DNA from 3 places in the Bacteroides sp. AM23-12 genome. Region 3 is predicted to be linked to each of the others. Evidence: riboswitches for the same ligand, from Rfam matches in the RefSeq annotation. Region 3 holds a riboswitch; each other region holds the start of a gene.

Region 1 (10,854 bases), on a different contig from region 3:
ATATCTTTTCATTTTTCTATGTTAGTTTAGTTATTGAATAATATTTGTGAAGGAACGCTCTCACCACAGTCTACTGTGTGGAGAACTTTTCCGTCTTTGCTGTAAACGACGATTTTAGATTCATCTTTCCGTTCTTCGGTATAAGTTACATAGAGTTCTCCGCTTTGTTGGTTCAGCTGCAATGGAGCAGTAATTGAAACTCCTGATTCTGCGGCAATGAAAGGTGCTTTGAGAGAGTCTGAATCGCCTAAAATATATTTATATATAGCTCCGTCGGTCGATACCAGATAAATAATATTCTCTGTTTCGGATGCTACCATGCCTATGGTCGGACTTGAATGATACGGTCCCTTGGCCGGCTGGAAGTTTGCAAAGACTTTTTCTAAAGTAAAGTCATTCTTTATTTTTACGATATTACATCCGTTATCAGCCGATTCAAGAGTATAAACATTACCGTCTTTAGCCAGTACAAAATTGATTTTCTGTTTTTGAATGATATCTAGCTCTGTAACGGCAGGAGCTTCTCCTTCTTTAGCTGCGATTAGCTCGTTTACATCGTAATACTTCACTTTGGACTCATCTTTATAAGTGTCATTGCTCAGCACTTTGCCATTGTAGATTATGCTATTATAGAAACAAAGCAGACGCTCATTCTTGATCCTGACATTGTTAAGTGATTTTAGGTCAATACGACGTATGCCATCTCCTGTCACTAATCCATATTGTTCGTTCAGAATGGTCAGACCGCTTAGGTTTGCGCCTACTACAGCGGAGTTTTCGTAATAAAGAGTCTTGGCGTCGACAATGTAGAAATGATCTCGGTTCGATGTGCTGGTGCCCACAAGCAGATAGAACTTTCCGTTGCTGTGAATGATATTTGCAGAGTCGTAGTTACCAATTCCCAAAGTTTTTCCTGCATTTAAAGAAGCATAACAATCTTGATAAGCAGTTTTCTTTTCGGTATCATAGAAATTGAATGTTCCGTCTGCTACGTAGAAGAATCCTTTGGAAAAGTTGTGGTTAGAGCTGAAACTTGTGCTCATTTCTACTTTTCCGTATTTATTCTTGATGATACATGACAGGTCCGCGCGACATGGATTGTCTATTTTGTAACTAAAGGTCGGTTCGGTAGAATACTCTTTTCCATTGACCAGCCATGAATAGGTGGCTCCTTCCGGATTAAGCAGTTCCGGAGTAATCTCCAACGTTTCTCCTAATTCCAACACTTGGCTTTCTGTCGGGAAAGTTCCTTTCAGTACGTTCGGATAATGTGCCAGATTGCCGAGGTGCAAATCTTCGCAATCGTCGTCGTTACAGGCGGTAAAACCTGCTGCAAGGCAGGCTATTAATAAAGTGGTATATAGTTTATTCATCTTGTTTCAGAGTCTTGTTATTAGTTAAAAATGAATGTAGCCGGGAAATAATAGCCATCGTATGCTATTTCTGATATCTTTTCTCCTGTGGCGGCGTTGAATCTTACCAGAAGATTTTTCTGATAGTCTCCGGTCAGGTACATGGCCAGTAATTCGTTGGTCTTTGGATTGACGCGGATGCCTGCGCCATAGAATCCGTAACCTTCTTTGGTGTATTCGGTCAGTGTCTCCTCAGGGGCGGGATCGTCAAAAGTGGCTTTGTATATCTTTCCTCCTGCGATGTAGTAGAATATTCCTTCAGGAGTGCCGCAGAAACTGGCTTCTCTGTAAGCACCGAACGAGGAGGGAGAATAATCGTCACGCATTGCAACCTTTTCCAGAGAAAAATCAGCATTGATTCTTACCAGATTGTTTTTACCGTCTTTGGTCGTTTCTACAGTATAGATATTTCCATCTTTACATTGTACAAAGCGAGTACCACCATAGGTTGTAATATCTAATTCCTGGAATGCGACTTTGTCTGTAGGCTTGAGATCGGGTGAGCATAATTCTGCAATGTCTATGGTATACACTTTAGGACTTCCCCACCCGGAGGAGTTCACATTTAATATGAGTTTTCCGTTATAAGCGATTCCGCTACCTGTTCCGGTATACGTATTTCCTACCGATACCAGTGTAATTGTTTCAAACGTTTTTAAATTGATACGGCTGAAATATCCTCCATGAGTAATTATTCCATAATCGTCATTCAAACCGATAAACTCATAAGCTTGATAATTAGCTAGTTTGCCACAGCTATTTTCAGCATACAGAGTTTTAGGATCCATCACCACCAACTGATTATCTTCTTTTGAACAGACATACAACTTCCCATTCCACAAAGTAGCCGATTGTGAGGTAACTCCCAGCACATCTCCGAAATTCTGATTCTTATAGCACCAGTGTTCAATGCTGTTCTTCTCATAATTATAGAATGAAATACTTCCGGATCCGTGTCCGAACCATCCCTCATTGATAATCAGACATCCTTTGGAGTAATCCGCTCCCGGAACCATCACTTTATTTTCTAATGTCACTTTTCCCAAGTCATTGCTGAGTTCTAAAATAACTTTGGAACGGCCGGGATGTTCGGCGTTGAATGTGAATGAAGGGGCGGTCGACATATCTTCTCCATTCTGATACCATTGATAGTATATATCCAGCGGACTACTTGCCTTAGGGGCATATACATATTGTTCTCCGACATTGAGTGTCAAATCCTCTTCGGGGAAAGTGCCGGCTTTCAGAGCTGGTAATCCTTGTAGTTTGTCAATGTGGTCCAGGTCACAATCGTCTTTCGAGCAAGACACAATAACAAGCGTTGTTATTATAAATAATAACGTTTTGAATAGCTTTTTACAATTCATGTTTTGTATATTAAGTAAATAAAATATGTCCATCAAAGTGTCCGGGCGAAATCGCTTCGACCGGACACACATAATAAACTTGGCAGAGTCTATTAGTTTGTACATACTTTCTCTGAATCAGAGTGATGAATGAAATGATAGACGGATGTCCGGGTCATTAGATTCAACGCTTTTTCCTCGAAAGCAGTGAAACGGATTTTACATGGCAGGTCTTCTGACTTATTCCTGTTGCGGGCGCCTTCCCGGAATTTTCTTTCCAGTGGCTTTGAGTAGATTGCTCGCAACATATCTATGGAACTTACAGCAGCGGGACTGTTCAGGATTTACACCTGATTCCCTTTTAATCGCTTCCCTCGTGATGAGAGTCGCAAACCAATGCGGGGACAAAGATATATAGTTTATTTGTTTCTACCAAAAAGAAAATAACAGCAGTTTTGCTCTCATGCTCTAACAATTCCTGCGTATCCCTTTATTCATCGCTGTTTCAAGCGTGGTAGCAAGTGTGGTGGCAGGTATGAGAGCAAATGGTTGCTCTCACTCCGGTGCATCGGATGACGTGACGTTTTGTAGTGTTATAGGTTGATTTGTAGGATGTTAACGTCTGATACGTCAACTATTAAAGATTGGCATATCAACTATTAATAATTGAGAAATCAGGTATTAAAGGCTGATAACTCATCTATTAGTAGCCAATAAATGAGTTAATGCTTCTTGAAAGAACGGGTGAATTGGAGCAACTAATGCGGTTGGGTTACTCCGGTCATGCAGTCAAGTTACTCTAATTGATAGTTGCTTTAGAAAGTTCCAAAGCGTTGAAACCAACGGTTTCAAGCGGATGAAACTCTAGTTTCAAGCAGAGGAAACTTTAGTTTCAAACTGAAGAAACTTTGGTTTCAAGCGGATGAAACTTTAGTTCCGAGCGGCAGAAACATTTTGTTTCAACGGTTGGAACTGATATTGGAACTACATGTTAACTATTGATGCTGCATTAGATATGCTTCAATGGCTGGTGCGGTGGCATCTTTAAGCAATACAGTCTTGTCTTTATCCAACAGATATAGAGTCGGGATAGCCTTTAAGTCATAGACCTGTTCTTCTTTGATAGTGAACTTCTTGTCATATCCGTTAATCCATTCATTGGGAAATTCGCTCAGATGCTTTTTCCACTCGTCCAGTTCCTCATCGGGGTAGATGGAGAGAAGTACCAACTTCTTTTCCTGTAAAAGCTGGTTGATGATGGGAGCGTTTTTCAGACCTTCTATGGTTTCTGTGCATGCCTGACAGCCGGGGTTATTGATAAATAACAGAAGATATTCCGCTTTCAACTGATATAATGAACCTTGTGCTCCGGAGGCCAGGGTATAAGTAAAGTTGAGCGCTTTGGTTCCGATACGGTTTTTCTGAGCCAGCTTAAGACGGGCCTGGGGACGTATCTTCTCTGTTTCGTTCAATACAGGAGAGGCTATCATTGCTTCCAATACCGGTATATAAAATTCTTCGTTACGCATGGGGGAGTTGGGATCATACAGATACTTGTCCGCCAGGTCGGTGATATATGTAAACACCTTCTTGTCCACATTGGTCCGGTCGATTACATTGCGCATGGCTTGTTGGGCTGTTTCAAGCGGTACGTGGTTCAGCAAGTCGCAATAATCTGCCCACGCTTGTTCCGTTACTTCCGGATGGTGGATATAGTTGGTGTCGGCAAAGTTTACATTGTCCCAATAATGCTTGGCCAGAAAGTCGGCCCGTTGTTCCGGTGCTGTCATCATTTGCGGGATGGCGGGCATCTTAATAGCCTTAATGGTATCTTGCGGTGTTTCGCTTTTGCTTTGACTTGAAGCATTCCCGTTTTTACAGGCGCCAAGAAGAAGGCACAGAATGAGTATAAGGCTTATGTTTGTTTTCATGACAATTGGTTGGTTTAAACTTACTTTCGGAAGCAAAGGTATGAAAACTATGTGAAAAAACATACCGATATTCCGGTAAGTTTTGAAAACTGGATATGCGGCTTCGTATTTTTTATCGATACAGCCGACTTTGTGTGAATAGGGCTAAATAATCTCTTCCCTTCGGGTGGAATCTGCATCGAATTTGTTATCTTTGCCCGTAGCATTGGTTATTTTTTAATAAAAGCTGATATGAACGCACCTGTTAAAACGCTCCGTAAGCTCCCGATAGGGATACAAAGTTTCGAATTTCTTCGCTCGGAAGGATATCTTTATGTCGATAAAACAGAACTGGTCTATCGTCTCGTAACGAAAGGGAAGCCTTATTTCCTCAGTCGTCCCCGGCGTTTCGGGAAGAGCCTGTTGCTTTCCACGCTTGAAGCTTATTTCAAGGGGAAGAAAGAACTTTTCGAAGGACTCGCTATCGAGAAATTGGAGCAGAACTGGTTCGAATACCCGGTGTTGCACCTAAGCTTGAATGCTGAGAAATATGACAGTAGGGAACGATTGGAAAGAATGCTTGAACTGCAACTGGAAAGTTGGGAAGAGATGTATGGAGTAGATAAAGGCACAATGACCTACTCCGGACGCTTCATTACCATTATCCGACGTGCATACGAACAGACCGGACGCCGTGTGGTCGTACTCGTAGACGAATATGACAAACCCATGCTTCAGACATTCGATAAACCTGATTTGCAAGAAGACTTCCGTAAAACGCTGACCGCTTTCTATACTGTACTCAAAGATGCTGACCCTTATCTTCAGTTTGTCTTTATCACCGGAGTAACGAAGTTTGCGCAGATGGGCATTTTCAGCACGCTTAACCAGTTGAATGATATCAGCTTTGACCTTGAGTACAACACCCTTTGCGGCATGACACGTGCGGAAATCGAAACCGTTTTTGTGCCTGAATTGCAAGAACTGGCTCTCCAGACTGAAACCAATTATGGCGAAGCCGTAGAGCAACTCACCCGCCAGTATGACGGTTACCGCTTCACTCCTGAGAAAGGATTTACTCCCATGTTCAATCCTTTCAGTGTGCTCAATGCCCTTGCTAAGTCGCGTTTCGGTGACTATTGGTTTGCCAGCGGAACGCCTACTTTTCTGGTAGAGATCCTAAAGAAGACAAATTTTGACCTTCGCGAATTGGACGGTATTGAAGTCTCTTCTGCTTCATTGAGTGACGACAGGGCGAATATCTCCAATCCTGTTCCGATGATTTATCAAAGCGGATACCTGACTATAAAGTCGTTCGACCAACGTTTTCGTACATATACGCTGGGGTTTCCTAACGAAGAGGTGAAATATGGTTTCCTCAATTTTGTCGCCCCTTTCTATACCCCTGTCGCATCCACCGATACCACCTTTTATATCGGGAAGTTTGTGCATGAACTGGAAACGGGCGAAACGGAAGCTTTCCTCACTCGTCTGTCCTGTTTCTTCGCTGATTTTCCTTACGAACTGAACGAGAAAACGGAACGTCATTATCAAGTTGTATTCTATCTCGTCTTCAAACTCATGGGGCAATTCACGCAAGCGGAAGTCCGTACCGCTATCGGTCGTGCCGACGCAGTAGTAAAGACTGCGGACTACATCTATGTGTTCGAATTTAAACTCACCGGCACCGCCGAAGACGCTCTGAAGCAGATTGATGAAAAAGGTTACCTTTTGCCCTACACTGTGGATGGCAGACGACTGGTGAAAGTCGGTGTGTCCTTTGATGCCGGGAAACGGAATCTGGGAGATTGGCTGATTGTTTGACTGCACTGTGAATAAAGAAAAACCAAGCTGTTTATTTCTCTTTCGCCAGCGTGAAGACAAATTCCAGTCCGCCGCCTTGATTATTCTTGGCAGAAATGTTTCCTCCGTGTATGATCACAGCATTCTTTACGATGGCAAGCCCTAAACCGGTTCCGCCGAGTTTGCGTGAACGCCCTTTGTCCACCCGGTAGAAACGTTCGAAAAGGCGGTTCAGATGTTCCGGAGAGACACCGATACCCGTATCTGCGAAGCTGAAATAATAGTAATTCTCATCTTCACGGAAACAGTTGATGTTTATCTGAATATTGGTTCCGGCGTATGCGATGGCATTGTCCATCAGGTTACGGAAGATGGAGTAGAGCAGAGAGTAATTGCCTTTGATCTGGATACCCTTCTTTAGTGAATCCACGATGCTAATGTGCTTTTCTTCCAGTTCCAGAGAAACTTCATTGATGATGTTCCCTACCAGTACGCTGATGTCTACCCGCTCCATGTCTATCATGTTGGCGGCTTCGTCCATGCGGGTCAGTACGGATATGTCGCGTAGCAGCCGGCTGAGGCGATTGCTTTGTGCGTAGCACCGTTCGAGGAACGTATTTATCTTGTCACGTGAGATATTCTCGTTATTGACAATCGTTTCCAGATAACCTTGGATACTGCTTACGGGAGTTTTCAGTTCATGGGCAATGTTCTGGGTTAATTGGCGCTTCAGACGTACCTGCTCTTCTTCCTGCGTGACGTCATTGATCGAAATCTCGAAGCTGGCGTCCTGAAAGATGATACATTCCACGATAAAGGTGCGTCCGTTTTTGTTGATTGTGACGGACATACGCTTTTCGTCTTTTCCCCGCGAGCGTTGCTGCTGGTTCTTGTTGATGAAATGAATGATGTCTTTCAGTTCGCTGATGGCGAATACTTCCTCTGTCGTTTCCAGGTTAGAGTCCGAAATCAGGTTACTGTATTGAGTAAAGAGGTTGTTGACCAGAATCTCTTTTTTGTCTTTGGTGAATATGCCCAGCCCTTCATGCGAAATCTGAAGATGGGTAATCAGTTTCTCGCGTTCGATGTAGAGTGCCTCTTTCGTTTCGTGCAGACGCTTGTATATCTGGATGATGTGCTGCGAAATCTCTCCCAGCTCATTATGCGGAAAAGCGGACTGCATCGCCATCTCTATCGGTTCGTTACGGTCTGCACGCATGGCAAACTCGCGGAGCTGGCTGATAGAAGTTCCCAGTTTGTTGGTGAATTTGTAGAAGATCACCATGAGCAACAGCGACACAATGACCGTAAACCATAAGTAATGCGGGTCTGCCTGCAGATTATTGATGAGGCTTACATTATATGGCAGTGCCGAGCGGATGATATAATCTCCGTAGCGGGTTGCCGAATAGAAATACGGTAGCCCGGTGGTCTCCGAGGTGCGGCGTACGTCAAAACCGGTTCCGTCTTTCAAGGCTTTCTGAACTTCGGGGCGGTTGAGATGGTTCTCCAGTTGCTGGTCGGTAGTCTGATAACTGTCATAGATCACATTTCCCTGCAAGTCGATCAGTGTGACGCGCAAGTCCTCCAATGCGTGGTCGCGGATATACTTTTCAGTCGTTTCTTCGATGGCGGGATTACTGTTCAGCCGTTCGTACAAGCGGCTGTTATAGTTCTGGAGCTGTGTGTTGAGTAACTCGACTTTATATTCTCTTTCGCGTTGATACTGGTAGGCGATGAAACAAAAGGCAAATACCAGAAACAGCGAGATCACCGAAAGGAATAACTTCCGGCTGAAAGAGAGGAAATGTTTTTGCTTGACAGGTAGATTCATACTTCTTGATTATTCGGCTTCAAAGCAGTATCCGTATCCCAGGCGGGTAACGATGCACTTGCCATATTCGCCAATTTTCTTCCGTAAACGGGTGATATTCACATCAATGGTACGATCGAGTACGTATACTTCGTCGCTCCAGATGCGTGCCAGAATGTCTTCACGGGAGAAGACGCGTCCTTTGTTCTGCACCAGCAGAAGCAGTATCTCAAATTCTTTCTTCGTCAGCTGCACTTCTTCGTCGTCTATGCTTACCTTCTTCTTGGTGATGTCGATCACGAGTGACTGGTAAGTCAGGCGTTCGGGCGCCTTTTCCGTCTCCATCGTGGCGGTACGCCTCAGTACGGCTTTCACACGGGCGATCACTTCGCGCAGGGAGAAAGGCTTGGAGATATAATCGTCCGCTCCCAGATTGAAGCCTGTTACGGTATCGTTTTCGGTATCTTTGGCTGTGATGAAGATGATGGGCACTCTGGCTGTTTTCTTGTCTTTCTTCAGCATGTTTGCCATCTTGAAACCGGAGATTTCCCCCATCATCACGTCCAGAAGAATCAGGTGGTAACTGCTGATATCCATCTTCAGAGCCTCTTCGGCGGAGTTGGTGGTATCCACTTCATAACCTTCGTTTTCAAGATTGAATTTCAGAATCTCACAGAGGTCTTCTTCATCGTCGACAACTAAAATACGGTAATCGTTCATATGATATATGTATTAATGTGATATGACAAAGTTAAGCTTTTTTTTATTTCGGGACAAAGATGAGAAGACTTTGTTACGGGCGGATGAAACAAATATTACAATCGTATTACATTCCGCTGAATGCGGGCATCGGGATGATATTTGAAAGTTTTTATGGGATATGCGAGGAAAAACCGTCTGTTATTTGTTATCTTTGTGTAGCGATAGGATAATAAATACACAGTTTGCAGATCATGATAAAAATAGACTTGAAACGATATAGACGCGAAGTGGTAGGAGGGGTGATTGTACTGCTTCTTCTCATCGGGGGAATCTCCGTCTTTAAATATACTTCTTTTAATTCCGGCTTTGAGATCGTAGACGATCTGGGAGGAAATATCTTTCCGTCGGCCATCCTGTCGGTAGCCACTACGGACGCGCAGGTGATTACTCCTTCGGATTCTACCTGTCTCGGAAATCCGAAATCGTGCATCGCCGTTCGGGTGAAGTCAAGGACTGCTTACAGCCGAGTGCGGATAGAGGTTGCCGAGACCCCTTTCTTTTCCCGTTCCGTGTCGGAATTTGTGCTGAACAAGCCGAGGACGGAATATACTATTTATCCCGATATCATCTGGAATTACGAGGCACTGAAGAATAACGCACAGGCGGAACCGGTGAGCGTAGCCGTAAAAGTGGAGATGAACGGGAAAGACTTGGGACAACGGGTACGTACGTTTTCGGTGCGTAGCGTCAATGAATGCCTGTTGGGTTATGTGGCGAACGGGACGAAGTTTTACGATACCAGTATCTTTTTTGCCGCATACGTCAACGAAGAGAATCCGATGATCGACCAGCTGCTTCGTGAAGCGCTGAATACCCGCATCGTGAATCGTTTCCTGGGCTACCAGAGCACGGCCAAAGGTGCGGTAGACAAGCAGGTGTACGCACTTTGGAACATCTTACAGAAACGTAAGTTCCGCTACAGTTCCGTATCCAATACGAGCCTTTCGAGCAATGTCGTTTTCTCGCAACGCGTCCGCACCTTTGACGATGCGCTGGAATCGTCGCAGATCAACTGTGTGGACGGCAGCGTACTGTTCGCTTCGCTCCTTCGGGCTATCAATATCGAACCGATACTGGTACGTACACCGGGGCATATGTTCGTAGGATACTACACCGACAACTCTCATAAGGACATGAACTTCCTCGAAACGACGATGATCGGTGATGTAGACCTCGACGACTTCTTCCCGGATGAACAACTGGACTCTACCATGGTCGGCAAATCGCAGAACGAAATGTCACTGCTCACTTTCGAGAAATCCAAACAGTACGCCAACAAAAAGTACAAAGACAATGAAGCAGGCATCCATTCCGGAAAGCTGAACTATATGTTTCTGGAGATTTCCAAAGAAGTACGGAGGAAAATACAGCCGATAGGAAAGTGAAATTCATTTTTAATTCGTATTTTTGCAAGGTTAATCATTTAATGAAAAAGGATGCAAGGCAAGAAATTTATCTCCCCCGGAGCGTGGTTTTCGATGAACTATCCGTCGGACTGGAACGAGTTTGAAGATGGCGAAGGCTCTTTTCTTTTCTATAACCCCGATGTATGGACGGGCAACTTTCGTATATCAGCTTTTAAAGGCAACGCCTCATACGGTAAAGACGCCATCCGTCAGGAACTGAAAGAAAACGATTCGGCTTCATTGGTGAAAATCGGTACATGGGACTGTGCCTACAGTAAAGAAATGTTTCAGGAAGAGGGCACTTATTATACTTCTCACCTGTGGATAACAGGAACCGGCAATATCGCTTTTGAATGTTCTTTCACCGTGCCCAAAGGCGGAAGCACCAAGGAAGCGGAAGAG
Region 2 (10,854 bases), on a different contig from region 3:
CCAAAGGAGATGTAGGATTCAAGACACTTCCGGCAGGACGTTATGCAATCTTCTTATATAAAGGTCCGTATGACAATCTGCAAGCGGTATACGATACTATCTATGGAAAATGTCTGCCCGAAATGGAATGTACGCTACGCGATGAGCCCAGTGCCGAACGCTATCTGAACAATCCGTGCGAAACCGCTCCCGAAGAACTGTTGACAGAAATTTATATTCCGGTAGAATAAGAAGGATTTAAAAATAAATGAGACTGCATATCTTTAGGAATGCAGTCTCATTCTACTTTCGCTCATCATTACCCATCAGAGGGCAACTACGCCGGACAGATAATCTTCCTCTCTTTTACCTGTTATTTATCAGCGTAAAGCCCTACCCTGTTTCCCTCGCTATCCGCAAACAAGGCAAACCAGCCTCTGCCCTCTACTTCGATTTTCGTCTTGGGCATCATGATTTTTCCACCTTTCCGAAGGACTTTTTCCAATGTCTGATCGATGTCTTCACAATTAAAAGAGATAATCACTCCTTTTTCCGAAGGAAGATAATCGGGAGCATGAAAAATAGCTCCGACCGTTTCACCTTCTTCTGTGAAACACGCCATCTTCTCCTCTTCACATTCAAAAACCGGAAGCTGTACCCCAAACACTGTTTCATAAAAATCGACAGCCCGGTGAAAATCAACTGTAGGAATCTCAAAAAATGCAATAAACTTTTTCATTTCGTTCTTTTTTTATGGTTACTATTGAGCCTTTGCAAAGACACTGCAAAAGTAAGGGATGCCACAAAGCTCTGATAGGAAAAAAAAGACATTTTCAAAATTCCGAGAAGTAATCAGAATAAGGAGCACAAACAGAAAGATATTCTGCAGGCGTATAACCGGAAAATAGTTTGAATTCCTTGATCATGTGGGACTGATCGGAGTATCCACATTCATAGGCCACTTGTACAAAAGGCAAAGTCACATCCTGTTGCAACAGAAATAAAGCACGTTGCATACGCACAATACGAAGATATTCCTTGGGAGTCGTACCGACATGATCGGCAAAAACACGTCCGAACTGCTTGCTACTCAAACAAGCCGCCTCCGACAATTGAGGAATATTTATCTGTGGTTGAAGATTGATTTCCTGAAAGACAGCAGACATCCTCTTCAGATTATACTCGGAAAAAGCATATAAACGACGAAGAAAAAACTGCTCTATCAGACGAATACAGACTATATTATCAGAAGTATCAGTGACTTGCTTCGCCAAATCCGATAGTTCGACATCTTCCACTTCATCCATCGCTACATCTTTCCCATGAAACAAGTGAACGGGAATGTGGAGCAAGGCTTTCGCTGCATAAGGTTGAAAAACAACCGTAATCATCTCTATCCTACCCGTCGACAACACATCGGAGAATCCGATCGACTGTCCGCAAATAAAAGACTGTGGCTGCAACTTTAAATCATTCTGCAGGAAGAGCTGTTTCCCTTTATGAAAAACAAGCTGCATACAACCGATGGGGAAAGTCCGTTCGGAAACAGAAACTGCTGCATCATCCTGCAATATCCAATAATGGCGGATGTAAGGCGATAGCACAGGAACGGGCTTTATAATCTGAAATGACTGCATATGGCAAAGATATCACTTTTTTAATTATGGAAGCAAAAGTAGAGAGTCTCTTTGAATCTGTATTGTAAAAAAGAGACATTCTGACAAAAAAGAAGCTGCCCCATTATAGAATCACGAGACAGCCCTACCAAAAACCGTATTTATTTTCAAATAACAGAAAGCCCGTATTCATAGGCTTCTGACATCGCCTGATATTCTTTGTCCGAATATGCGCCTTTACTTCTTGCCTTCTGCATATCATTCATAAAGGACTTAACGGTAGAGAGGAAACTCTGAAAATTCTTCAGTTCTTCATCATAACCGGTAACAGCCGGAATTTTTTCCGCAGCCTTCAGTTCCTTCTCCAGTTCCGCCATTTTCAAATCAATCCGTACTCCGTCCATTGCATGTTTGCGGGAATACAAATTCATTATGCTCTGCACCGTGCCTGACATCTTGCGCATCGCCATTATCTGATCTTTCAACGGCTCATCAGCCAAAAGTTCACTCTCCGCTTGTTCGGTCAAAGGACTTAGGATATCAAAAATCACTTGCTTATACTCGGACAGTTCTACGCTCAACTTATAGTTTTCGTCCAGAAGCTGAGCCGTTTTTGCTGTATCTTTCGACTTCTTATAAGCAAGAAATTTATTGAAGTTATCATAGAACTGTGTCCGCACATTAAACAATCCGGCATAATTCTGCTTTAGATTCTGACGGACTTCAGGATTAAAATAGTCTCCCGGGTCCAACAATTCCGCTGTATCACGGGCAGCTATTTCCAGAGGTGCAATCGGTTCAACTTCAGGCACTTTCCCAGTCTGTTCCATGTACCCCAACACAGCGTTTATATCTTTCGCATTAGCCACATGCCTCAATACAGCGAGCGACATATGATAATAATTGATCACCTTACTGGCATCATCCAATTCCTCCGTACTTTCCGAGGATACAGTCTGCTTTTTACTTCCTCCCGAACAGGAAGACAACAGCAAAGCACCGACCAGTGCTCCAAACAATAAAAATTTCTTTTTCATAATGTTCTCCTTATTAGTTACTTTCCGTACTATAACAATAAAAAACGATTTTTGTTATGTACAAACAATAGGTATCACATACACTTACAACGGTGGAAAAATTCAAGATGCTATTAACGATGATTAAAGAATAAACAATTATCGACGTATAAAAACAAAAAATGGCTACTCATCACGAGCAACCAATCTTTTGTTAACCTTAAATCTAATACTTATGAAAAAAACACAGTACAAATATACCACCTTTCAAGTAAATAGCAAATTTCAGAGCCGAATCGGACGATAATATAACACGGTTTAATATTCTCGGAAGCGCATTAACATTTCAGACTTTTCATGTTAACATTTAACATATTCATTCACAGTTCCTGCTTAAAGAGATTCTTGAAAAAGCAACTAAGTCCGCTTTTTCCTCTCATCTCTTATTAAACCTTTATCAGTATGCTCTATTCTCCCATCCATCCGTTCTATTGATTATTTTTCATCACGGAATTATTGCAATACAACCAATTTTACCGTAACTTTGAAATATGATAATTAGCGCCAGCCGCCGGACAGATATTCCGGCATTCTATTCGCAATGGTTCTTCAACCGGATTAAAGAAGGATACGTGTTAGTTCCCAATCCTTTTAATCCTAAAATGATCAGCAAGGTCAGCTTACATCCTGCTGTGGTAGATTGCATCGTGTTCTGGACCAAGAATCCTGCTCCGATGATTGATAAACTGGATCATCTGCAAGACTACAAATACTACTTTCAGTTCACCCTCAATCCTTACGGAGAGAAATTAGAAAATAATCTGCCGTCTATCGACAAACGAATAGACATATTCAAACGCCTTTCGGATAAAATAGGAAAAGAGAAAGTGATCTGGCGCTATGACCCGATACTGACTAACGAGGAATATGACGTTTCTTTCCATAAGGAGGCATTCGCCCAAATTGCCTACGGACTTAAAGACCATACCGAAAAGTGTATGCTGGGATTTATTGACCATTACCAGCATATCCGCACCGCAGTCGGCCAGTTCAACATACAGCCGTTGCGAAAAGAGGAGATTGAAGAAATAGCCGTCTCTTTCAGGAATACCATCAACGAATATCCTGCTATCCAACTGGATACCTGCACCTCCAAAGTTGATCTGAGACATTTGGGAATCCCTGCCGGACTGTGTATCGACAAAGAACTGATCGAAAGAATCACCGGCTACCCCCTCCTTGCCAAAAAAGACAAAAATCAGCGGAATGTCTGCAATTGCATTGAAAGTATCGACATAGGCACTTATGAAAGTTGCCTCAACGGATGCATCTATTGTTACGCCATCAAAGGCAATTACAACAGTGTGGAATATAACACTAAGAAACATGACAGGAATTCGCCTTTACTGATCGGGCATCCGGCAGAAGATGATGTAGTGAAGGAACGGGAAATGAAAAGTCTGCGAAACAATCAATATTCATTATTCTGAATCACGCCCGGACTCCAAATAATTCCTTCGCATAAGAGCAAAAAAAAGGCTATCTATCCCAGACAGCCAATCTTTGTTAACCTTAAATCTAATACTATGAAAAACACAGTACAAAGATACGGACTTTTGCCTCATCTCCAAATTTTCCGGCTAAAACGGGATATCTTATAACATGGTTTAATAGAATCAGAACCGCATTAACAAATAAGCAACTTCATGTTAACATTTAGCAGTCTTCTTAAATATTTAACCCATAAAACTGGATGAGATGCAAAAGTTTTCGAATCTGTTGCCGATTCCTATTAATAAGAGTTTACAGGCAACAACAAATCCATTCATTAGCTGTTAATTAGAGGAAGGTAATCATCAAATTCTCAACATATATGAAAAGATTTGAAAACAAAGTAGTCGTCATCACCGGTGCTGCCGGTGGCATTGGCGAAGCAACCACACGCCGCATCGTCTCCGAAGGAGGAAAAGTAGTCATCGCCGATCATTCGCAGGAAAGGGCCGACAAGCTTGCCGCCGAACTCACTCAAGCAGGGGCCGACGTGCGTCCCATCTATTTCTCCGCTACCGAACTCCAAAGCTGTAAAGAACTGGTTGATTTCGCCATGAAGGAATACGGTCAGATAGACGTACTTATAAACAACGTAGGCGGAACCGACCCCAAACGTGATCTGAATATTGAAAAGCTGGATATCGATTACTTCGACGAAGTATTCCATCTGAACCTTTGCTGCACGATGTATCTTTCTCAGCAGGTCATTCCCATCATGACCACTCACGGAGGCGGAAATATCGTAAACGTAGCATCTATAAGCGGACTGACAGCCGACGCCAATGGCACTCTCTACGGAGCCAGCAAAGCAGGTGTCATCAATCTGACTAAATATATCGCCACCCAAATGGGAAAGAAAAATATCCGCTGCAATGCCGTAGCACCGGGACTGGTTCTTACCCCTGCCGCACTGGACAATCTGAACGAAGAAGTACGCAACATATTTCTGGGACAGTGCGCCACGCCTTATTTGGGAGAACCCGAAGACGTTGCCGCCACCATTGCATTCCTGGCCTCCAACGATGCACGATACATCACTGGACAGACGATTGTGGTAGACGGCGGCTTAACCATTCACAATCCTACCGTTGAATTATCATAAATATACCCCGGACAGTACATCCTGCTTTTTATCATAAGAACGATTGGCTATCAAAAAGTATCTTACTCTTTGCTAATAAAGCCAGATGTACTGTCCATTTATTCTCTTTTTCATCCCCTCTCTTTCAACATACTCCAAAACAGTTCTTCATGACGCGACCAAAGAAACTTACTCCCTATCTGGAATGCAACATTGGTGGCTCATTGGCGGCTGCCAAAGAAACCAATGGCGGATTTTATCTTTCCCCGTCTGTAGGAGCACAAGTAAAGCTCACTCAAAAATTAAAAATGAATATTGCCTTAAGCTATGAAATACAGCAACTGGAAACGCTGAAACAGCGGACCGATGAATATTTCCATACCGAATTCAAGGAAGAACTGTCTCACCACTCCATCACCCTAAAAGTGGGATTAACTTACTAAAGAAGGAATTATTGCCAATTAATCAGTAGGATTGTCCAACAAATGCTAACTTTACGACGTTTTACATATAAAGAATAAACGGTATGATTGTAAGAACACTGCTGGATACAGACCTCTATAAGTTTACCACCTCGTACGCTTATATCAAATTATTCCCTTACGCAATGGGTACTTTCAGCTTCAATGACAGAAACGAAACTGAATATACCGAAGAATTTCTGGAAGCGCTCAAAAGCGAATTCAGCAACCTCAGCCGGTTGAGGCTTACGGAAGAGGAACTGGAATACATGACACGCAATTGCCGGTTTCTTCCGAGAGTCTATTGGGAATGGCTGTCTTCTTTCCGTTTTGATCCGGACAAGATCGATATTCATCTGGACACAACGGGCCGGCTGCATATTGAAGTCAGCGATTTTCTTTATAAAGTCACACTGTATGAAGTACCGCTGCTTGCCATCGTATCCGAAATCAAAAACAAGTTTTTCGGCAACATACCCGATATGAGCGAGATACTCTGCAAATTGTCGGAGAAAGTGGAATTGTCCAATCAGCATCAGCTCCGCTTCTCGGAGTTCGGCACGCGGAGAAGATTCTCAATCGACGTGCAGGAGACGGTGATCAAACGTCTGAATGATACGGCCAAATACTGTACCGGAACTTCCAATTGCTACTTTGCCATGAAGTACGGCATGAAAATGATGGGAACTCATCCGCATGAGTGGTTCATGTTTCATGGGGCACAGTTCGGATATAAGCACGCCAACTATATGGCGCTCGAAAACTGGGTAAATGTATACGACGGAGATTTGGGCATTGCGCTGTCCGACACTTATACTTCAGGAATATTCCTGAGCAATCTCAGCCGCAAGCAGGCCAAGCTATTCGACGGAGTACGCTGCGATTCTGGCAATGAATTTGATTTTATTGATAAACTGGTAGCCCGCTATAAAGAACTGGGCATTGATGCCACTACCAAAACAATCGTCTTTAGCAACGCTCTCGACTTCACGAAGGCACTGGAAATTCAGGAATACTGCAAGGAGAAGATTCGCTGTTCCTTCGGAATCGGTACCAATCTAACGAATGACACAGGATTTGCCCCTTCCAACATTGTCATGAAACTCACGCAATGCAAAATGAATGTCAATCAGGAATGGAGAGAATGCATCAAACTATCGGATGACGAGGGAAAACATACAGGCAGTCCGGAGGAAGTACAGGCTTGTCTGTACGAACTAAGGCTGGCGAAATAAAGACCGCTCTGAACAGAAAGCCGGGGTACGGGCATAAAAAAAGGAGCAACGCCTTGCTCCAACCTTTGTTAACCTTAAATCTAATACTATGAAAAACACAGTGCAAAGATACGTACTTCTGTGTTATTAGCAAATTATCCAAATAAAAAAGTATGTTTTATAACACGATTTAAAACTTTCATAGAAAAACATCCCTTTTTATTAATACTTTTTCAAGATTTAAACTCTTTGACCGCTCTTCCCAATCTTTCCAGCGTCAGTTCACCGGATTGTCTCCAGAGCTGTTCACCTTTTCTGAAAAGAATGAATGTGGGAGTGGATTCAATGGTATAGAAATTAGCGAGATCACTTTCCTCGTCTACGTCCACCTGTACTACCTCGACTATCCCTTCCATCTCTTTCTTGAACTCTTTTATCAAAGGCTGCATACGCTGGCAGTGAGGACACCACGTTGCATAAAATTCTGCCATTACCCAGTCATCACCCGCCAGTTTCTCTCTGTTTCTCGTATCACGAGCTATTTTCTTTTCTTTCATATCGATTCTCCTTTTAATTAATTAGTGGGAGTCTTAACAATACAAAAAGAGGAAGGTTTAACGCATAAACATTAATACACAGAGATTTAGTTCTATTGGAAAAGTAAAGGAGAGGAAATATCTGCCGGAGTATTCATTGCACAAAACTGAAACTTTCGTGCAAAAACAGAACACAGTATTCAATATTTATTTATCTTTGCCCCCCGAAATGGTTCGGAGTCCGTGTCCAACGGATGACGATTAAAAGGGAATCGGGTGTAAATCCCGTACAGTCCCGCTGCTGTGAAGCTCTATACAATGTCTTATTAATGAACTAATTTATCGCCACTGATGTTATTTTGGGAAGGCACTATAAGACAAGAGTCAGTCAGAAGACCTGCCACTTCGCGTAAAGCGTTCTTCTGCCTCGTGGGTTAGGAGAAAGAACATCATTTGTTAAGCCCCAAATCAAGAAAATACTGTGTTTCTGTCGGATGGACTATGTCTGTGAAGATGGGAAGGCATTAAATAAGTATGTACTTAATTGAGTAAAGTATGATAAAAAAAATCTTAGTAGCCAATCGCGGTGAAATTGCCATAAGGGTGATGCGCTCCTGCCGGGAGATGGAGATAACGAGTATCGCAATTTTCTCCGAAGCAGACCGGACCGCGAAGCACGTGCTCTATGCAGACGAAGCTTATTGCGTAGGACCGGCAGCATCCAAAGAGAGTTATCTGAATATAGAAAAAATCATCGAAGTGGCAAAGGAATGCCATGCTGACGCTATTCATCCGGGATATGGTTTCCTGTCCGAAAACGCGACTTTCGCCCGACGCTGTCAGGAAGAAAATATTATTTTTATCGGACCGGACCCCGAAACGATGGAGGCAATGGGCGACAAGATATCCGCCCGTATTAAAATGATCGAGGCAGGGGTCCCTGTCGTTCCCGGCACACAGGAGAATCTGAAAAGTGTGGAAGAAGCCGTAGAACTCTGCAACAAGATCGGTTATCCGGTGATGCTGAAAGCATCTATGGGCGGCGGCGGAAAAGGTATGCGCCTTATCCACAGTGCGGAAGAGGTGGAAGAGGCTTATACAACTGCCAAGAGCGAGTCACTTTCTTCTTTTGGCGACGATACCGTTTACCTGGAGAAGTTCGTGGAGGAACCTCATCACATTGAATTTCAGATTCTGGGTGACAAACACGGAAACGTGATTCACCTGTGCGAACGCGAATGTTCCGTACAGCGCCGCAACCAGAAGATTGTGGAAGAGACGCCATCGGTTTTCGTGACTCCCGAACTGCGTAAAGATATGGGTGAAAAGGCGGTAGCCGCGGCCAAAGCGGTCAACTATATCGGTGCAGGCACGATTGAGTTCTTGGTCGACAAGCATCGCAATTATTACTTCCTCGAAATGAACACCCGTCTGCAAGTAGAACATCCGATAACGGAAGAAGTGGTCGGAGTGGACTTGGTGAAAGAGCAGATCAAAGTTGCCGACGGACAAGTGCTCCAGCTGAAACAGAAAGATATCCAACAACGCGGCCATGCCATCGAATGCCGTATTTGTGCCGAAGACACGGAAATGAACTTCATGCCGAGCCCGGGAATCATCAAGCAGATTACAGAACCGAACGGAATCGGTGTTCGTATCGACAGTTACGTTTACGAAGGATATGAAATCCCGATCTATTATGACCCGATGATCGGCAAACTGATCGTATGGGCTACTAACCGCGAATATGCCATCGAACGGATGCGCCGCGTACTCCATGAGTATAAACTGACAGGGGTAAAGAACAACATCAGCTACCTGCGTGCCATCATGGACACTCCGGACTTTGTGGAAGGCCATTACGACACAGGCTTTATCACCAAGAACGGCGAGCATCTGCAACAATGCATCATGCGCACCAGCGAACGTGCCGAAAACATTGCCATGATTGCTGCCTACATGGATTATCTGATGAATCTTGAAGAAAACAGAGGTGACGCAACGGACAACCGTCCCATCAGCAAATGGAAAGAATTCGGTTTGCACAAAGGTGTACTTCGTATCTAAACTAAAAACAGCATTCAATTATGGAAATTCATATAGGAGACCGCGTAGCGGAAATAGAGCTCGTCAGCAAGGAAGACAATAAAGTGGTACTTACCATTGACGGAAAACCGTTTGAAGCAGATGTTGTGATGGCCGAAAATGGCACCTGCAATATTCTGATGGACGGTCGCAGCGCAAACGCACAACTGATTCGCCGCGAAAACGGTAAAAGCTATAAGGTAAATACGCATTATAGCAGTTTCAATGTTGAAATCGTGGACAGCCAGGCAAAGTATCTGCGTATGCGCAAGAAAGGCGAAGACGAACAGAACGACCGCATCACTTCCCCAATGCCGGGAAAGGTGGTGAAAATCCCTGTTACGGCAGGACAGGAAATGAAAACGGGAGATACCGTCATCGTCATCGAAGCCATGAAAATGCAGAGCAACTACAAAGTGACTTCAGATTGCCGCATCAAGGAAATTCTGGTTCAGGAAGGCGACAACATCACCGGTGACCAGACATTAATAACATTAGAGCCGATTGTATAATACTAAAAACGGATTGCATCATGGAAGAAATAAATAAAGCATACGCCACGTTCCAGGAACGTGACCGCATCGCTTCCCTCGGTGGGGGCGTGGAAAAGATTGAAAAGCAACACGAAAGCGGAAAGATGACTGCCCGCGAACGCATCGAAATGCTGCTCGACAAAGGTACTTTTGTTGAACTGGACAAGTTGATGGTTCACCGCTGCACCAACTATGGCATGGACAAAAACAAGATTCCGGGAGACGGCATCGTATCCGGTTACGGAAAGATTGACGGGCGCCAGGTATTTGTTTATGCCTACGACTTTACAGTCTACGGAGGTTCACTGTCTGCTTCGAACGCGAAAAAGATTGTGAAAGTGCAGCAACTGGCATTGAAGAACGGTGCTCCGATAATTGCGCTGAATGATTCCGGAGGTGCACGTATTCAGGAAGGAATTGAAAGCCTTTCCGGCTATGCGGACATTTTCTATCAGAACACAATGGCAAGCGGGGTGATTCCTCAGATTTCGGCTATTCTTGGTCCGTGTGCCGGAGGCGCCTGCTACTCTCCTGCCCTCACCGACTTCATCTTTATGGTGAAAGAAAAGAGTCACATGTTTGTGACAGGTCCGGATGTGGTAAAGACTGTGATTCACGAAGAGGTAAGCAAAGAAGAACTGGGCGGTGCCATGACACACAGCAGCAAAAGCGGTGTCACTCACTTTATGTGCAATACCGAAGAAGAACTGTTGATGAGCATTCGCGAACTACTTTCCTTCTTGCCTCAGAATAATATGGACGAAACGAAAAAGCAGAACTGT
Region 3 (10,854 bases):
GAAGGCATCACCCAGCTGTCGTTCCACGGGGTGTTGAACATCACGGTAGGGCGTTGCTCTACGGATGCGGTGAGGTCTTTCAGTGCCTGATAGCGTTTGGGGATTTCCCTGAATACATCGATGCCTTTGTCACGGCTGTCTGTCAGTTCGGAGAGGGCAACCAGCCATTCGGCTTTGCCAAGCGGTGACTCTTCCAGATATTCTCCTACATACATATAGGGGATAGCGAGTTCTTTCAGCTTGTCTGTTACTGCTGTCTGGGCATCACCGATGCCATATAGCAGTACGACGTCCGGTTTCAATCCCAGCAATAGTTCGTAGTTTATTTCGGGGCCCATGTCCTTGATAGAATCTTTGTGGGCGAGGATGTAGGGATTGGCTATGTAGTTAATGCCGGATACGGCTACGATGCGGTCCACTTGTCCCAGTGCGTCGAGCATGGCGATGTAGGAGGAAGACATACATACGATGTGTTGGGCTCCGGCAGGGATGGTCGGTCCGGTGAATCCTGTGGGGGGGAGCTCACCATTGCGGGAGATGAAGTAGGACATTGTTACATTTTTGGCTCCTTGCCACGGGTTGGATACTTGTATCAAGGTGCTTTGGGCATTCTTTGCGCCCAGTATCTTGAATCCGGTAGCATATTCGGGCGTGTATACGTCTTGCTTGAATGCTTCCAAAGAAGTTTTTTTATTGTATACGCAGCTTGCCAAAAAAAGGAGGCATAATAGCGTGATAGTTGAAATAATGGATTTAAATTTCATACGGATGTTTTTATCTGAGGACAAAAGTAGTAAAAAAGAAGAAAAATCACCTCCCTTACGAGAAAGTTTCGCTGGGAGGTGAATGGATTGAATCTAACTTTTCAATATTGATGCGGAAAGTTATTTGACGAAGACTACGGCGTTCACGTTGGCTGTGCCGGTATTTACCATATCTAGGTAATCACCTCCTGCGGAGTCATAAATATACAATGCGTCTCCCATTGATTGACCGAAGCATACATCTCCGTTGAATGGATTGACTGTTACGCTGAAACCGAACATATATCCGGGATCATCAGTGAAATCGCTAGTATCATCATTAGATAATTGTACTTTTTGCATGATAGTCTTATAGTCAGTTGTGTTCCAATCAATATCTGCTGTATAAAGATATTGACTGCCGATTGCAAATCCACCTGCTTTTTCTGTAACTAATATTGGAGCTACATTGGGTGTAGTTGGATTGAATTTGTACAATGCAGAATGCATACCTCCGTCACCCAGTACGTTAAAGTACATCTTATTGGCTGAATAAGCTGCTATCAACTTAGGATTTTTAGGAACGGTAATTTGAGTTTCATCGTCAAGGGTAAGTGGCAATACGGAAATAGTTGTTCCTTCACCAGCTTGGGTGTCATCAGTATTGCCTGAATTGCAGACATACACTTTGTTGTCTTTGCCGATGCAGATACCTTCTGAATAGGTCGCATCCAGTTCTAGGTAGTTAACTTTAGCATAATTCATGGTGTCGATAGACATCACTGCCCCTGAATAAAAGCTGATATATACTTTTCCATTGGCAGCAGCCAAGTGTCTTGGCATAGCTTTGTGCCCGGTTTTTTCATCATCGTATTGTTTCATTTGAGGTGTGAGAAGTTGACCGGTCTTGGCATTCAGTACCCATATTCCTCCATTATCTGCTGTAAGGTCGTGACCACTTACTGCACAATAGAGTTTTGATCCGTATTGAATCAAGTCGTTGCCTGTGTCTCCAATTTCTAGGGTAGACTTTTTCGTCCAATTGTTATCATAGCGAACAATGTTTCCTGGAGATGAGGGAGGAGCTACATGCCATGTACCTTCGCTAAGTACATACGCATACGTCCAGTCATTACTCGCTGTAGCACGTGTCTGCGGAAGTGAACTGTCTACTTGCTGGACATTGTCCAACACATCATTAGTACAACTGCCCATTGCAAACATAATTGCACTGGCTGCTAAGAAAAAAATGCTCTTTTTCATAATTGTAATTTATTAAGTGATTAATTATCCGGTGTAAAATCACCGGTTGCTGATTCTTGCATCTGTTGTAATGTTACTGTTCCGGGACCACAAGTACGTACGTACCATTGGGCGTCTTCTGTCATTGCATCTGCTATATCTTTGAATAGACTAAAATCGTATAGAGCTGTGAATAGTCTAATACTTATACGATTTGACGATTTTAATTTGGGCAAAAGGTCTTCAAGTGATGTTATGTTGGTATTTCTGCTGCCATACATTTCTAAAAACTCTACAGACTCTAAACTCTTAAAATTTAAATAAGAGAGGTCAGTTACAGTTTTTTCTATATTTATATATAACCTTTCAGTCACTCTTGTAAGTTTAGGAAAGTTGCATCTTTTATTGTCATTTCCAGTAGCGAATTTACCTACAGTTTCTAAATCGGGCATACTCACTGACTCCAATGTCACATTTGCTGTAGCTTGGAAACTTAATTCCCCTGTAACTTGTTTAATACCGGAAAGTTCTACATTAGTAAGCGGAGTGGTAACCGTGAGACTGGCAAAAGTAGAGATTCCTTCTGTTTTGGGTAGTTGATATCCTGTGAATGCATAGCTTCCCATTTCTTCTTTTCCTTTTAGAACGAAATTATTGTCAACATAAGTGATAGAAATACTGTTGATGTCTTTTTGACTTGCATCCAATTCCGTTACGCTTGGACAATGTGATACACTTAGCTTTTCCAAATTGGACGGTGCAATGGTTTCGTTCAACTTCGAAAATTTGGCACAAGAAGTAATGCTAAAAGAAGAAAGAGTGGATAATTTGGGAAGACTGATTGTTTCTAACTTATCTGCATAACCAATAGATACTTCTTTACAGGAGATAAGTTCCGGTAGATTAATTTGGGTGAGTTCCGGATGTTTTGTTCCCAACGATAGAGTGAACTTTTTTCCTACCTGCTTTAAGACCGGCAAATCTAATGAAACAAGCTGGCTGCCATAAAGAGAGAATGTACCATCTCCATCACTGTTATCTCCTTTTCCCGGAATGCTTTCGAGCGAATTGAGATTTAAGCTTTTCAGGTTGGGAGCTTGGATATAGCATTGTTTTAGAATTGTAGTTAGTTGCGGGCATTTTATAGAAGTGATGTTGTTTTCTGCCGGGTTTGCTATGAATAGTTCTCCACGGATAGAAAGCAAGTTTGGGAGTGCAAACTCGGTCAGTGAGCTATTGTTTCTCATGCTGATACTTCCCACCTTTTCCAGTTTAGCCAGTCCGGCAAGGTTTTCACCTTTATAGTATTGCCCGATAGTGATGTCGTCCATTACTTCGGTAATCTTTGCCAATCCGTTCAGATTAATCACGGGGTCTTCTGTATTTTCTACTGTAGCTATGCTCAGACTGCCTTCGATAACCGTGACATGGTGGTCGGCTAAAGCGTCTACATCAGCTTGCGAATTAAGTATGAATGTGCCGATTTCACTTACAGCGGAGTAGCGTACTGTATATTTATAGGTACGCGTAGTTCCGTTGTAGGAAGTTACTGTGAATTGTTGCTCTTCGCCCCAGGCGGTAACGGAAGAAGGATTGGGGTTAACAGTTGCCTGCTCGCTAAGGGTATAGCTGGCTTGCGCGCCATCGAGCGAAGTTCCTTCGGGAACCGTTACGGTGATCTCATTGTCTATAATCGTCGCTTTCCATACGTTTTCATTGCTTTCCAGTGAAAAACTAAGGAAGTTGTTGTCTACTCCGGTGAACGGGTTTTCATCGTCGTCGTCGCCACATGCTGCAAAGATGCATCCGGTACATAAAACCACTAACAGGGTTTTCCAGTAATTTACTTTTCTCATTGTCTAAAAAATTAAGTGAATTTATAATGAATGATTATTAATCTATCTTTGAAGGAGCTTCGCTCATCTTATAATCGACGAAGCCGAATACTTCGGTGGACAACTCTCCGATGGCTCCCGCTACGGATTGTATGCCGGTCTGCACCTTGATGAAGTCGATGTATTGCAACTTGACCGGAGTGCCGTCGGGATACATGGCGTTTTCTATCTTGAAGGCGTTGCCTACGGGTGCGGCATCGTGATTGTCGCCCTCGGCGAGAATGTCTTCTCCCCAGTTGTCCGCATATCCCCACGGATAGGATTCATTGCGCCAGATTCCGCCCGGTGTCCGGGTTGTATTTCGCTTCAGGCGGGTACCGTATAAAGTATAGTTGTTTTCCTTTATCCATAGCGGGAAGTTAGGATTGAGGTCGATGGAGCCGGAGTTTCCCCGGTTGTCGATCCATTGCAGGGGCATATTGTGTGTAGGCGGGCGGTAGTAAGTGACGGCATAGTGTTGATAGGTTTCCGCCTTTCCGGTTTCGCTGCCACGTAGTTCGTACCAAGTGTCATTGGGCAGTCCGTCTCCGTTTTCGTCCTGCATGACGTAGACGATACCCGGTTCGGAACTACCGTCGAAGGGATTGCCTATGATAGCGAAGTCATATCCTCCGTTGCTGCTAACATCGGGTTTGTTGTATACGCTGTGGTCGAATCCCACGATGATATATCCTCCCCATGCACCCAGAGACACATAATTGTTTTGTACATTCATGCGAGTCTCAGCGTAACGACAGGCTTCTTCTTCGGTCTGTCCGGAAATCTGTGCTATGAATTGTCCCGGAGCAGGGCGTAGGTGGTATACTTTCACTTTACTGTCCGAACTACCAGCTGACGGTGCGCGGTAGTATTTGGCTTCATCAGACGGCAGGCAGACTACGGTCTGGATAGCACTTTTTATTATGTCGCCATCTGTTCCGGTTACTTTTACCACATAGCTTCCGGCTGTTGGTGGAGTGAAGGTAAAAGTGGGGCCAGTTTCTCCCTGTTGCATTACTTCGTCTACTTCCCACACGTAGGTTGCATGGGTTGTTGTATCCGTAATGACGGGAGCTATACAGGCAGCACGACCTTTGGGGACGGTTAGTTGATTACTGCTGAAGGTTATATTCATCACTGGCTCAGGTGATACCAGTACGGAAGTCGACGCATTCCCGCTACCGTCTTCGTTGGTAACCGTAAGTTTGAAACTGAATTGTCCTTCTTCGGTGGGGGTAAACGTATAGGTAGCTTCGGTTCCGACCGTTTCTTTGGTTTTACCGCTTTCGTCAATGGACACCCATTCGTACTTTGCTCCTTCAGTGAAATTTACGGAAGATTCGAGGGTTACGCTCTTTCCCATATAGGTAGAGTAGGCGGGAATCAATGATACGGAAGGTATCATTTTTTCCACTACATCTACCCGCAGTTCTTCTTCGGCATAACCATTCTTGGCGTCCACGCGGAATTTGAAATAGACTTCTCCTTCCGCTTTAGGTGAATAGGTGTATGAGAGGTCTGTACATACTATTTTACCTTTCTCGTCTTTCCATGTATATACAGGATCGGTGGCATCGTTCACTAGGGGAGTGATTGTGATGCTTTTCATAATCTTTACTGTGTAGATTCCCGTACCGTTGTCGAAGGTAATTACCGGTGGTTGACCTGTTGTCCCGCCACCCAATTCTTCATCATCACCGTCGTTCCGGCAGGAGGCGAAAGACACGACAGTACATAGCATTAATAAGCTAGCGATTGTTTTTAAAAATCCATTTATCATAAGCATACTTTTAATTAGTTTGCAAACAGGAATGATAATGGATTTTACGCTGGGCAGTCAGTATCCCGGTAAGTATAAATATAGAAGAAGCCTCTTCCGTCCGCACATGGTAAGCGCCTGTGGAAAAAGACAACGAACTACCTCCCGTATGCCGCAGGAGTAAAATCCAACCGAAAGGAGGTAGGTCTTCTGACTTATTCCCTTATTTGCAGCGCCTTCCCAGAGAAAATTTCCAGTGACAAATTGCTACAAACTGTACTGTCCTTCAAGGGCAGTACGGGAAAATACAGCAGCGGATACTGTTGCCGATTCACACGGCATTCCCTTTTAATCTTCGATAGCTTTTGTTATATCTTAATCGAATGAAATACAACTTATTATAGCAACGAAGAACCAACTTCTTGACCGCAAAGATAGTTATCTTTTTATATAATATGTCTATTTTAACTAATTAATTTTTATTACGTTGTCGGGGGTGGGAAAGGAGGAATTGGATATGGTGACACTATCTCTCTCTGATAGTGTCACCATACTTGCAGGATAGTGTCACTATGCCGATGGTATAGTGACACCATCTCCAAATGTTCTGTTTTTAAGATTTTCTATTGGGAAAATAGAAGCTAAATACTTGAAATAGGAGAAAAATGGATTACTTATATGCAAGAATATGCGGAAAGCGGAGGCCGTTATGCAGGAAAAATGGTTATATATGCAGCTTTTGCCGACCAAGTAGGTTGATTTTCTTTTAAAGGAAGGCGGGTTTGGTTTTAAAGGAAGGTCAGTTTGGTTTAAAACCAATCTTAGTTTGCTTATAAAGCAATGTTAATTCGGTTAAGAAGCAATCTTATTTTGTACGTTATTATGCTTTTTTGTGCTGTTTGCTCTTTTGATATGGATGCTTAGTTTATGATAAAATGTCGTAGATATAGTTTCTTTTGTTTGCTGTTGCTTGCATATTCTTGTAATCTAGGCTAAAATGATTGAAAATTGATGGTTTTGATATTAAGCCGCTTTTGTGAAAATAGAAATTCCTCCTCTTTTTGATGAGTCATCCGGTTTTTATCCGAAAGATAGGAAGGAACAGAGGGCAAACTTTTCTCTTTTTCATCTGCTTGCTCATAATGTGCTAATTTGAAGAAGTCTTTAATCTTTTGTTCTTGATAAAAAAGACAGGGGAGAAGTGAGGCGTGAAATATAATTATAGTATCTTTGCACCCGCAAGGTTCGTATTTGGAATTGTCTAACCTTCCAAAACGATGAAAAGGGAATCCGGTGTAAATCCGGGACAGTACCTGCTGCTGTAAGTCCTCTCTTTCGGGAGATGAGTTTATCACATTCTTTGCCACTGGTGACATCACTGGGAAGGCGTGATAAACGGGGACGAGTCAGAAGACCTGCCTTGCCGCTGCAGATTTATACCCGCGGGTTTCGGGTAGAAATCAACTGGTATAGTTCATTCCTATATTCAATTGATTCCTCATTCAACCGGTCGGTACAAATGCTATGTTTGATGTTTGTCGCAAATTATAATTTGCTGGCAGATGTCTAATGAGTGATGCGACAAGTTAGTTAATAACCTTTTCTCACTTTTAATTATGAAACGAATTTTACTATCTGTTTTATTTATTGTCTTCTGTCTGACGGCTTTTATCGGTTGTATGAAATGGGATTATGGTGAGATGGAGGATTTCTCAGCTACGGGAGACGGTCTTTTCATTACCAATGAAGGGAACTTTCAGTATGGTAATGCTACCTTATCTTATTATGACCCGGAAACGAAAACGGTAGAAAATGAAGTATTCTATCGGGCTAATGCGATGAAGTTGGGAGATGTAGCACAGTCAATGACTATTCGTAATGATGTCGGTTGGGTGGTAGTAAACAACTCTCACGTCATTTTTGCCATTGATATTAATACATTTAAGGAAGTGGGACGCATTACGGGACTTACTTCTCCACGCTACATTCATTTTATTTCGGACGAAAAAGCCTATGTCACACAGATTTGGGATTATCGTATTTTCATTGTCAATCCCAAAACTTATCAGATAACCGGATATATCGAATGTCCGGATATGACGATGGAAACAGGCTCAACAGAACAGATGGTACAATATGGCAAATATGTGTATGTAAATTGCTGGTCTTATCAGAATCGTATATTAAAGATAGATACTACAACGGACAAGGTGGTAGATCAGCTTACTGTAGGTATACAACCTACTTCTCTCGTTATGGATAAGAACTTCAAGATGTGGACGATTACTGATGGAGGGTATAAAGGAAGTCCATACGGGTATGAGGAGCCATCGCTTTATTGCATTGATGCCGAAACATTCAAGATAGAGAAACAATTTAAGTTTCAGTTGGGAGATGCTCCTTCGGAAGTACAGCTTAATGGTGCGGGTGATGAACTTTACTGGATTAACAAAGATATTTGGCGTATGTCTGTTGATGCGGAGCGTGTCCCCGTACGTCCTTTCCTCAAGTATCGTGATACGAAGTATTATGGTCTGACGGTTAGTCCGAAGAATGGAGATGTCTATGTGGCTGATGCTATTGACTATCAGCAACAGGGGATGATTTATCGCTATACGAAAGATGGGGAACTTGTGGATGAGTTTTATGTAGGGATTATTCCCGGAGCATTTTGTTGGAAGTAATCGGTAGAGAAGAATATGAGGAGAAATATATTATTAGTGCAGTTTGTAGGAGTTCTTTTATTACTTCCATCTATAATGAGTGGACAACAACACAGCAGCGACAATAAGAATTGGGCGGAAAAGGGAATTGTCATTCGTGAAGTGGAAATTTTAGGAAAGCGCCCGATGAAAGATATAGGCGTACAGCAGACCAGATTTGATTCACTTGTGCTTAAGGAGAATATAGCCTTGTCAATGGCGGATATACTCACTTTCAATTCTTCTATTTTTGTAAAAAGCTACGGACGTGCCACGCTTTCTACTGTATCATTTCGGGGAACGTCTGCTTCGCATACACAGGTAACATGGAACGGTATGCGTATCAACAATCCAATGTTGGGGATGACTGACTTTTCGATGATTCCATCTTATTTTATAGATGACGCTTCTTTGCTGCATGGCACTTCATCGGTGAATATGGCTGGTGGTGGTTTGGGAGGATTGGTGAAATTATCTACAGTGCCTGCTCATCAAGAAGGCTTCGGAATGCAATATGTTCAAGGTATCGGTTCATTTAGTACCTTCGATGAGTTTCTGCAATTGAAGTATGGAGATAAACATTGGCAGATCTCGACGCGGGCGGTCTATCAGTCGTCGCCCAATGATTATAAATATCGTAATCATGATAAGAAAGAGAATATTTATGATGATAAATATAATATAATCGAACAGTATTATCCCATAGAACGTAATCGTAGTGGTGCATACAAAGATCTGCACATTTTACAGGAGGTATATTACAATACGGGTAAAGGTGATCGCTTCGGACTGAATGCGTGGTATACTGATTCTAACCGTGAACTGGCATTACTGACGACCGATCAGGGTGATCTTATGGATTTCGAGAACCGACAACGGGAACATACACTGCGAAGTGTTTTATCATGGGATCATACGCGTGAAAACTGGAAAGTATCGGCAAGGGGAGGTTATGTGCATACATGGTTGGCGTACGACTATAAGCGGGATTTGGGAAATGGTATAATGGCTACAATGACCCGTTCACGTAGTAAAGTCAATACTTTCTACGGGCAGTTGGATGGAGAGTATTTTTTCTCAGATAAACTCCTTTTGACGGCGGGTGTGTCGGCTCATCAGCATTTGGTGAATAGTTTGGATAAAGATCTGAATAAAGATGATAATAAGAACGATAAGTATGGTCAGGGAAGGAAGAATGATTCTATTGTTTATTTTGATAAAGGACGTATTGAGTTGTCGGGTAATGTCTCATTGAAATGGCAGCCGGTCAATCGGTTGGGTATGTCATTGGTCCTGCGGGGAGAGATGTTCGGGACTAAATGGGCACCGGTTATTCCTGCCTTTTTTGTAGATTATGTTCTTTCTAAAAGAGGCAATATAATGGCAAAGGCTTCTATTACCCGTAATTATCGTTTTCCGACATTGAATGACCTTTATTTTTTGCCGGGTGGCAATCCGGCATTGAATAATGAAAGTGGATTTACTTACGAAACGGGGCTGTCCTTTTCTGTGGATAAGGATAATGTTTATACATTATCCGGTTCGGCTTCCTGGTTCGATCAACATATAAACGACTGGATTATTTGGCTACCTACGTCGAAGGGATTTTATTCCCCCGTTAATCTTAAAAAAGTACACGCCTATGGCGTGGAAGTACAGGCTGATTATGCAGTTGCAATTGATAAAGCATGGAAGCTTGGATTAAATGGAACATTTGCGTGGACTCCTTCTATTAATGAAGGTGAACCTACGAGCAAGGCTGACCAGTCAGTAGGGAAGCAGTTACCATACATACCCGAATATTCAGCTACGTTATCAGGCAGGCTGACATATCGCAGTTGGGGGCTTCTTTATAAATGGTGTTACTATAGCGAACGTTATACAATGACGAGTAATGCTGTATCCTATACGGGACATCTTCCACCCTATCTCATGAGCAACGTGACCCTTGAAAAAGGATTCTCACTCCGTTGGGCAGATTTATCCTTAAAAGGGACAGTCAATAATCTCTTTGACGAAGAGTATCTTTCGGTATTATCCCGTCCGATGCCGGGAATTAACTTCGAGTTCTTTATCGGTATAACTCCCAAGTGGGGCAAGAAGAAAAAATAGGTGGGTGATAGCCGGACTCCTGTGCCATGTAGATGTATTATTGGCAGAGTATATATGAAAAAAGGATGCTTTCCGATTGTTTCTTTTAAATATAACTTTTGTATAATGGTGCATCTTTTAGAAAAAAGTCGTATGTTTGCTATCAAACCATAAAACAAAATGTACTATGAGCGGTAATTATGTTATCAATATCGGTCGCCAGTTAGGTAGCGGCGGAAAAGAAATAGGAGAGAAGTTGGCTGCCCGTTTGGGAATCGACTTTTATGATAAGGAACTGATCAATCTGGCTTCCGAAGAGAGCGGCTTATGTAAGGAGTTCTTCGAAAAAGCTGATGAAAAAGCCTCGCAAGGCATTATCGGCGGACTGTTCGGTATGCGTTTTCCTTTCATCAGTGAAGGGGCAATGCCATGTACCAACTGTC

Evidence for each region. A riboswitch is a leader RNA that binds a small molecule or an ion and turns the genes downstream of it on or off. The one in region 3 is predicted to bind cobalamin.
Region 1: it holds a riboswitch for cobalamin, as region 3 does, so the genes downstream of both, DW640_RS20425 (DUF5074 domain-containing protein) here and DW640_RS00300 (YncE family protein) in region 3, are expected to answer to the same signal.
Region 2: it holds a riboswitch for cobalamin, as region 3 does, so the genes downstream of both, accC (acetyl-CoA carboxylase biotin carboxylase subunit) here and DW640_RS00300 (YncE family protein) in region 3, are expected to answer to the same signal.

The regions. Positions count from the first base shown of each region.
Region 1 is NZ_QTLF01000037.1:30,132-40,985, forward strand. It holds gene DW640_RS20415 (hypothetical protein) at 1-12, opposite strand, end outside; gene DW640_RS20420 (DUF5074 domain-containing protein) at 27-1,373, opposite strand; gene DW640_RS20425 (DUF5074 domain-containing protein) at 1,394-2,779, opposite strand; cobalamin riboswitch at 2,966-3,171, opposite strand; gene DW640_RS20430 (DUF5106 domain-containing protein) at 3,754-4,689, opposite strand; gene DW640_RS20435 (ATP-binding protein) at 4,921-6,492, shown strand; gene DW640_RS20440 (cell wall metabolism sensor histidine kinase WalK) at 6,524-8,305, opposite strand; gene DW640_RS20445 (response regulator transcription factor) at 8,315-9,004, opposite strand; gene DW640_RS20450 (hypothetical protein) at 9,238-10,431, shown strand; gene DW640_RS20455 (DUF3805 domain-containing protein) at 10,483-10,854, shown strand, end outside.
Region 2 is NZ_QTLF01000006.1:54,846-65,699, reverse strand. It holds gene DW640_RS08070 (GyrI-like domain-containing protein) at 1-230, shown strand, start outside; gene DW640_RS08065 (VOC family protein) at 353-718, opposite strand; gene DW640_RS08060 (helix-turn-helix domain-containing protein) at 813-1,616, opposite strand; gene DW640_RS08055 (hypothetical protein) at 1,763-2,632, opposite strand; gene DW640_RS08045 (DUF1848 domain-containing protein) at 3,163-4,101, shown strand; gene DW640_RS08040 (SDR family NAD(P)-dependent oxidoreductase) at 4,485-5,264, shown strand; gene DW640_RS08035 (hypothetical protein) at 5,414-5,686, shown strand; gene pncB (nicotinate phosphoribosyltransferase) at 5,770-6,939, shown strand; gene DW640_RS08020 (thioredoxin family protein) at 7,152-7,475, opposite strand; cobalamin riboswitch at 7,668-7,874, shown strand; gene accC (acetyl-CoA carboxylase biotin carboxylase subunit) at 8,010-9,521, shown strand; gene DW640_RS08010 (acetyl-CoA carboxylase biotin carboxyl carrier protein subunit) at 9,542-10,051, shown strand; gene DW640_RS08005 (acyl-CoA carboxylase subunit beta) at 10,072-10,854, shown strand, end outside.
Region 3 is NZ_QTLF01000001.1:79,439-90,292, forward strand. It holds gene DW640_RS00280 (ABC transporter substrate-binding protein) at 1-764, opposite strand, end outside; gene DW640_RS00285 (hypothetical protein) at 885-2,006, opposite strand; gene DW640_RS00290 (receptor) at 2,027-3,841, opposite strand; gene DW640_RS00295 (PKD-like domain-containing protein) at 3,879-5,639, opposite strand; gene DW640_RS24280 (hypothetical protein) at 5,671-5,802, shown strand; cobalamin riboswitch at 5,801-6,011, opposite strand; cobalamin riboswitch at 6,843-7,056, shown strand; gene DW640_RS00300 (YncE family protein) at 7,235-8,302, shown strand; gene DW640_RS00305 (TonB-dependent receptor) at 8,378-10,432, shown strand; gene DW640_RS00310 (AAA family ATPase) at 10,599-10,854, shown strand, end outside.